Linked DNA regions of Flocculibacter collagenilyticus. The protein of the gene in region 2 interacts with the protein of the main gene of each other region in a pairwise test. Links are inferred from orthologs where the notes say so. Each region holds a gene or a part of one and is shown on either strand. Other genes may lie near its edges.

Region 1 (3,646 bases), 1.9 Mb from region 2 along the record:
GCGAATATTGACGGGCACCACATACATCAAGTGTTAGATAAACTTGATCCTGAACAAACCTTAGTGATCACTTCTTCAAAGTCTTTCTCTACCCAAGAAACGTTACAAAATAGTTTGGTTGCAAAGCAATGGTTACGAGACGCTGGTGCTTCCCAAGACGATATTGGCAAACATTTTGTGGCTGTTTCATCAAACATAGATGCTGCTGTTCAATTTGGTATTAAGCAAGAAAACATCTTTCCTATGTGGGACTGGGTTGGTGGACGATATTCAGTGTGGTCTGCCATTGGTCTACCACTAGCTATTGCTATTGGCTTTGAAAACTTTAGCCAAATGCTCGCTGGCGGAAATGCAATGGATGATCATTTCGCTACAGCCCCTTTATCTCAAAACATGCCCGTAATTATGGCGCTCATGGGTGTTTGGTATATTAATTTCTTTGGTGCGCAAAGTCATTTACTACTACCGTACCATCATGACCTACGTGGCTTTCCCGCTTATATTCAGCAGCTAGATATGGAAAGTAACGGTAAAACAGTGCAACAAGATGGCAACGACACTTTTGCCGAAACCGGCCCAATTATATGGGGTGGCGAAGGCACAAATGGACAACATGCGTTTCATCAACTTATGCATCAAGGTAGCCCATTAATTCCGTCTGACTTTATTCTGGCTATTGAACCTACTCATTCCTCTCAAGATTTACATAATGCGTTAGCGTCAAATTGTTTTGCACAAAGCCAAGCGTTAATGATGGGCAAAACGCTCGCAGAAGCTAAATCCGAGTTATCTGAAAAAGGGTTAGACAGCAGCGAGATTGAACGCCTAGCACCACATAAAGTGATGCAGGGCAATAAGCCAAGCAATACCCTATTAATGAATGCCTTAACACCATACAATTTAGGCCGTCTAATCGCATTGTATGAACATAAAGTATTCTGCCAAGGTGTGATTTGGAATATTAATTCGTTTGACCAATGGGGTGTCGAATTAGGTAAGACAATGAGTACTGATATACTTAACACGATTGAAGGTGCTGATAATACAGATACTGCTAATCACCAGTACGACTCATCTACCACACAGCTAATTAAACGCTTTTCTTCGCCTTCATAAACGCTCAGTGATGTGTAGCGCCATTCTTATTGGCGCTATAATCTGGCTTTATTTTCTAATTCTGCTTTTTAGTATTGCGCTAACTGATTATGCTTCAGTCAGCTTTACCTAGCGAAAAACCTGAATTTAGATTATTTATCAGTCACCTTAGGTTCATTTTTCATTCATTCAATTGTAATAAAAGTCTTTTACTTTAAATTTTTCTATGATATAGATATTTGTGCAGTAACTAGACAATTGGTAAACAATTGGAGGCCAATATGGAAATGACTGATGATTTAATGAATATAATTGAACGTCCTTCTGCTAAAACGAAAACTAAAACAAAACGCAAATGGCGAGAAATTGAGGCAATCAAAGACAAATATAAACTAAAACAAGAATTGCTTGATATTGACTGGAATTTATCATTAGCATCAGACGATTTAGAACTCTAACAAAAAAGCCCAACTGAAAAGTTTGGGCTTTTTTGTTTTTAGCGCTAAATCACTGACGCCGTGCGATAACCAAGATTCAAGTATTATTAATTAGAGATTAACTGGCAATCGCCAGTTAATCTCTGCTTTACCTTGATTATGCAAAATTTGATTAGTTTGCGAAAAATGACCGCAACCTAAAAAACCACGATGTGCTGATAACGGTGACGGATGTGGAGCCGCTAATACATGGTGCTTTTGTTTATTAATAAACTTGCCTTTCTTTTGCGCATGCGCGCCCCATAACAGAAACACAACCCCCTCTGCATGTTCGTTTAATGCATCAATAACCTTATCAGTGAAACGTTCCCAACCTAAATGCTTATGCGAGTGCGCCTGTCCCTGCTCTACGGTTAAGACCGTATTTAATAACAACACACCTTGTTCTGCCCAACTTGCTAAGTAACCATGCTGAGGTATTGTAAAGCCACTAATATCACTACTTAGCTCTTTATACATATTCATTAGTGACGGTGGCGGCTTGATACCAGGTAACACTGAAAAACATAAGCCATGGGCTTGATTGGGCCCATGATAAGGATCTTGCCCTAAGATCACGACTTTAACCTGATTAAACTCGGTTAGCTTAAAGGCATTAAACACATCCTTTGCTGCAGGGTAAATCACTTTTCCTGCATTACGCGCTTGCTCTACATAGTCTATGGTTTGCTGAAAATACTCTTCGCTTTTTTCCGCCGCGAGTAGATCCCGCCAAGTTATTTTTCCCACTTATCCTCCAGCGAGCTTATTTCTCTATCTTGAATTTCGCTAGGATAACAAAAAGGCTTTAACTTGTTCATAGTCATTCGGTAATGAATGCGAAAGAATAGCTTCGCTTGCATACTCAACGAGTAAAGCCCCCCACAGCAAGTCAAATAAACTTGAAGACTTCTTTTGGCACATTTTTGTAATTTAATCCCATATTCTACTGATGAGGTATTTCCTAATTGATAATGTCGTCATTTTGATTATAAAACAGTTAACATTTGCCATAACTTACGTATTTCTATCCACCTCTAAGACAATCGTTGCAACATGTTTGCTAATATAGTCCCTAAAACTTTATTACAAACTTTATAAATATTTTCTGTAACCATAGACATCATCAAACAACTCAATTAGCTTACGCGCACCAATCTTTTCAATAAAATATCCAACAATTTAAGGAATAAATATGAAAATATATACACACTGTTTTTTATTAGTCTTTGTGCTTTTACCTGTTTTGCTCAAGGCCCAAGTTCCGAATAATGAACACTTTAACATCAAAGAATATTTAGCTGTTAATGATGAAAAGTCTGCAGATGACGCTATAAATGACGCTATATCATTAAATAAGCGTGTAATTTATCTCAGTACGGGAAATTACACCCTTTCTAACTCCATAACTCCCATCAACACGGTCAAAATTTATGGTGATGGTAGAGATAAAGCGACACTTACAATTGATGGCTGCATAAAAGGGATAGACCTGTCTAGCTTATCAGCCAAAAATGGTATCACTTTAGAGGGATTTACATTAAAAAATATTAATTGTAATTCAACTTGGAGTCCAGAATCATATGACGGCGAGTCAAATACCTCTACTCCAAACTCAGTCGGACTCGATTTATTTAATTTCACTAATGGCTCTCGTATCTCCGATCTTTCAATTAACAATTTCGATGTGGGTATTAATTTACAGAGGTCGTGGTATTCCAGTTTCGAAGATATATATATGAAAAACAACACGGTTGGACTTCGAAGCTTGCAAACTAACGAAAATAGTTACCATCAAGTGAATAACGTAAGCTTCTATAACTTCAACGTTTATGGAGGAGTGCATGCTGTATTTATCAGAATGAACTACGGTGTTCCTGGCTCTCCAGGCGTCGGGATTAATTTCAGAGGTGGAATTATAGAAAACACTAGTCGTACTGCTATCTATTTTGCCAATATAAAGAATTTCGGCTTATTTGACATGTCTTTTATCAATAACAACACCAGTAATTGGTCAGTTACCGCCCCTTACTTATTTAATAGCTCTATAAACTCTAACTCACAACAGCAGGTAA
Region 2 (3,626 bases):
GCAGCATCCACATTGCCCATGATCCGCTCTACTTTATGCCTAAGCATCAAGCCACGAGCACTCATTTTATTGTTTTTATCCATTCGCTCTAAATATGTGCGGGCAGCAACATAGTCGCTCTTAGCATACGCTAATGCCGCTAAACTTAATAAAGTGTTAGCTCGGAATGGGTTATGAGATAGGGAAAACGTTAAATATTCTTCACCTTTATCGTATAAATCATGCTCAAGTGCGCATAATCCTAAGTTTTCATAAGTGTCAGCAACACGAATATAGCTAGGTACTTTAATCGCACGCAGCATAAGCTTTTCTGCTTTCTCATATTGACCAACTTTACACAAAAAAGCGCCGTAATTATTTAGCGTATCTGGATTTTTTGGATCTAAGTCTATCGCTTTTTCATATGACTTAATCGCTAAGCCATGTTCATTCACCATCTGATAATAGTAAGCTAAGCTGATATGCACTTCAGGCATTTTAGGTGCAAAAGTTAAGGCTTTTTCTAAATTGTATTTAGCTTGAGAAGGCTCGCCGTTTTTTAAATAATTCAACCCTAAGGCGATACGGGTGTGAGCAGCATCTTGCGGATCAAACTTTCTTTGAAATACCGGTTTTTCAGACCCCTTTACCGAGGTCTGAGTAACACATCCGCTTAGTAATGCAAGTGATAAGGTGGTAACAACAAGACGTAACATAAATCCAAACTGTGTAATTATTTTCTCTTACACCATTTTCACTGAAATCTCGTCACCTTTCATCTGTTTTTTTACTAATCTTTTAGTACGGTCGATAACATCACCTACTAATTGTCCGCATGCAGCATCAATATCATCCCCTCGCGTACGTCTTACAATACACGTAAGTCCCGCGTCCTGCAGCACTTTAGAGAAACGATCAATGCGGCTATTACTAGAACGCTCATACGGTGAACCCGGGTAAGGGTTAAACGGGATCAGATTTATTTTAGATGGCGTACCACGTAGCACTTTCACCAATTCGTGAGCCTGATCGGTTGAGTCATTAATACCAGACAGCATCACATACTCAATGGTTACACTGCTATTTGCTTTGGAACCATCAATGTAACGACGACAGGCAGCTAAGAATGTATCAATATCATACTTCTTATTAATAGGAACTAATTCGTTTCTAAGCTCGTTATTAGGCGCATGAAGTGAAATGGCTAGGGCAACGTCAATTTTTTCTTTTAAAATATCCAGAGCTGGAACAACACCCGATGTGCTTAATGTCACGCGGCGTTTAGATAAACCAAAGCCCCAGTCATCCATCATTAATTCCATAGCAGGGACTACATTATTTAAGTTTAATAATGGTTCACCCATTCCCATCATTACGACGTTTGTAACTGGGCGACGAGTACTATCACCATGTAACCCAATATCACGCGCAACGCGCCAAACTTGGCCGATAATTTCTGAGACTTTTAAATTACGGTTAAAGCCTTGTTGAGCAGTAGAGCAAAAAGTACATTCAAGTGCACAGCCTACTTGAGAAGAGACACAAAGTGTGGCTCTATCTTTTTCAGGGATCCAAACCGCTTCAACTTCTTGACCACCTTCTAACAGTAAAGCGTATTTTTTAGTACCGTCGGAGGCGTCTTGTCTAACAGAAATTTCAGGCGCTTTGATTTCACACATGGCGCGAAGCTTTTCTTTCAGCTTTTTGTTAATGTTGCTCATTTCGTCAAAGTTGTCATGACCAAAATGATAAATCCATTTCATTACTTGATCGCCACGGAACGGCTTTTCTCCGATAGATTCGAAAAATTCGCGCATTTGCGAACGAGTTAGATCAAGAAGATTAATTTTCTTTGAAGTGGCGCTCATGGATTTCCTCAAACAACTTACAAAAAATAACACTTAGTGTTGTAAACGATAGTAATGCATTACATTTATTCACCCTACCCTTGATTAGCTCTCTAGGGTAAAAATGGCGACAAATTGTACAATATTTATACAAAAATAACCAACTGAATTGTATTTTTACCAATCCTAGTTAGATTTGCTATAAATACTGGCACTAAAAAAGGGGGCTTCGCCCCCTTTTTTAACGTTAATCGCTAGCGATTAACGAGTACGTGAGCAAAGCTCTTCTTCAGTGAAGAAGTAAGCAATTTCACGTGCAGCAGATTCAGGAGCATCTGAACCGTGTACTGCATTTTCGTCAATTGACTCAGCGTAATCAGCACGAAGAGTACCAGCTAACGCTTCAGCAGGGTTAGTAGCACCCATGATTTCACGGTTTTTAAGTACTGCATTTTCGCCTTCAAGAACTTGAACCATCACTGGACCAGAAGTCATGAACTCAACTAACGCGCCAAAGAAAGGACGTTCTTTGTGCTCAGCGTAAAAGCCTTCAGCTTGCTCTTGAGAAAGGTGAACCATTTTAGATGCTACGATACGAAGACCAGCACTTTCAAAACGGTTATAGATAGCGCCAATTACGTTTTTAGCAACTGCGTCAGGTTTGATGATTGAAAAAGTACGCTGTAAAGCCATTTTTCTGCTCCAAAAATTGATGGTTTGTTAAACGTATTTCCAATACATACATGAAAAACCGCTTAACCAACCTAGTTAATTAAGAAATCTAAAAATTCTGGGCGCGAATTATACGCTAGCTTGATGCAAGCCACAATTATATTTTTAGCTTGAGTGAACCACCTAAAATTCAAAAACATAACTTGATCAAAATCAACATAATAGAAATGAAAGGATAAAGAGCCCTTTACCCTGCACTGTAAGGGTTATAAAATGCGCACCCGCTATTTTTAGAGCTAGACTCAGTGCTTAACTTAAACGGTCATGCCACAGATTTATCAATAGTCCGATTTATAGCTAACACAAATGCGTTAACAGATTAAGGTTCATGAGGTAATTATGTCAGACACACAAAATATCCAACAAACGCAAGCACAAGCTTGGCTTAAACCGGAATTACTTGCACCTGCTGGCAGCCTTAAAAACATGCGTTATGCCTTTGCATATGGTGCAGATGCCGTATACGCAGGGCAACCTCGTTATAGCTTACGTGTTCGCAATAATGAATTTAACTTAGAAAATCTCGCTATTGGTATAAAAGAAGCACATCAACAAAATAAAAAGTTTTATGTGGTTAGTAATATCGCACCCCACAATGGCAAAATTAATACTTATTTAAAAGATATTAAGCCTGTAATTGAAATGGGGCCAGACGCGCTTATCATGTCAGATCCCGGCTTAATTATGTTAGTGCGTGAAGCCTTTCCAGATATGCCAATTCACTTGTCGGTACAAGCGAACGCCGTCAATTACGCCACTGTAAAGTTTTGGGCAAAACAAGGTATTGAACGTGTTATTTTATCGCGCGAATTATCACTTAATGAAATAGAAGAAATACGTGAGTTGTGTCCAGAAACTGAACTAGAAGTGTTTGTTCATGGTGCTTTATGCATGGCTTACTCTGGCCGCTGTTTATTATCAGGATACATGAACAAACGCGACCCTAATCAAGGCACTTGCACTAACGCCTGCCGTTGGAGTTACGACGTAAAAGAAGCGAAAGAAGATGAAACGGGTGATGTTGTTCAAAAAATCACCCCTAATGACGTTATACCTACGCTAGGTGAA

Evidence for each region.
Region 1: the proteins of ndk (region 2) and ung interact in binary tests that used the Escherichia coli proteins (3 or more experiments, as listed by UniProt). The link is inferred for Flocculibacter collagenilyticus from one-to-one orthologs.

Annotation. Positions count from the first base shown.
Region 1 is NZ_CP059888.1:751,069-754,714, reverse strand. What follows is about bases 479-3,321. They hold ung (uracil-DNA glycosylase), read right to left. Parts: upstream 2,313-3,321; coding sequence 1,644-2,312; downstream 479-1,643. Other genes in these bases: HUU81_RS03240 (glycosyl hydrolase family 28-related protein), read left to right, coding at 2,767-3,321; HUU81_RS03250 (DUF3545 family protein), read left to right, coding at 1,377-1,553; pgi (glucose-6-phosphate isomerase), read left to right, coding at 479-1,116. Also shown: more of pgi, read left to right, coding at 1-478; more of HUU81_RS03240, read left to right, coding at 3,322-3,646. UniProt on the Escherichia coli protein: Excises uracil residues from the DNA which can arise as a result of misincorporation of dUMP residues by DNA polymerase or due to deamination of cytosine.
Region 2 is NZ_CP059888.1:2,670,667-2,674,292, forward strand. What follows is about bases 804-3,626. They hold ndk (nucleoside-diphosphate kinase), read right to left. Parts: upstream 2,520-3,626; coding sequence 2,088-2,519; downstream 804-2,087. Other genes in these bases: HUU81_RS11860 (bifunctional tRNA (adenosine(37)-C2)-methyltransferase TrmG/ribosomal RNA large subunit methyltransferase RlmN), read right to left, coding at 804-1,847; trhP (prephenate-dependent tRNA uridine(34) hydroxylase TrhP), read left to right, coding at 2,898-3,626. In the rest of the region: type IV pilus biogenesis/stability protein PilW, read right to left, coding at 1-695; more of HUU81_RS11860, read right to left, coding at 723-803. UniProt on the Escherichia coli protein: Major role in the synthesis of nucleoside triphosphates other than ATP. The ATP gamma phosphate is transferred to the NDP beta phosphate via a ping-pong mechanism, using a phosphorylated active-site intermediate.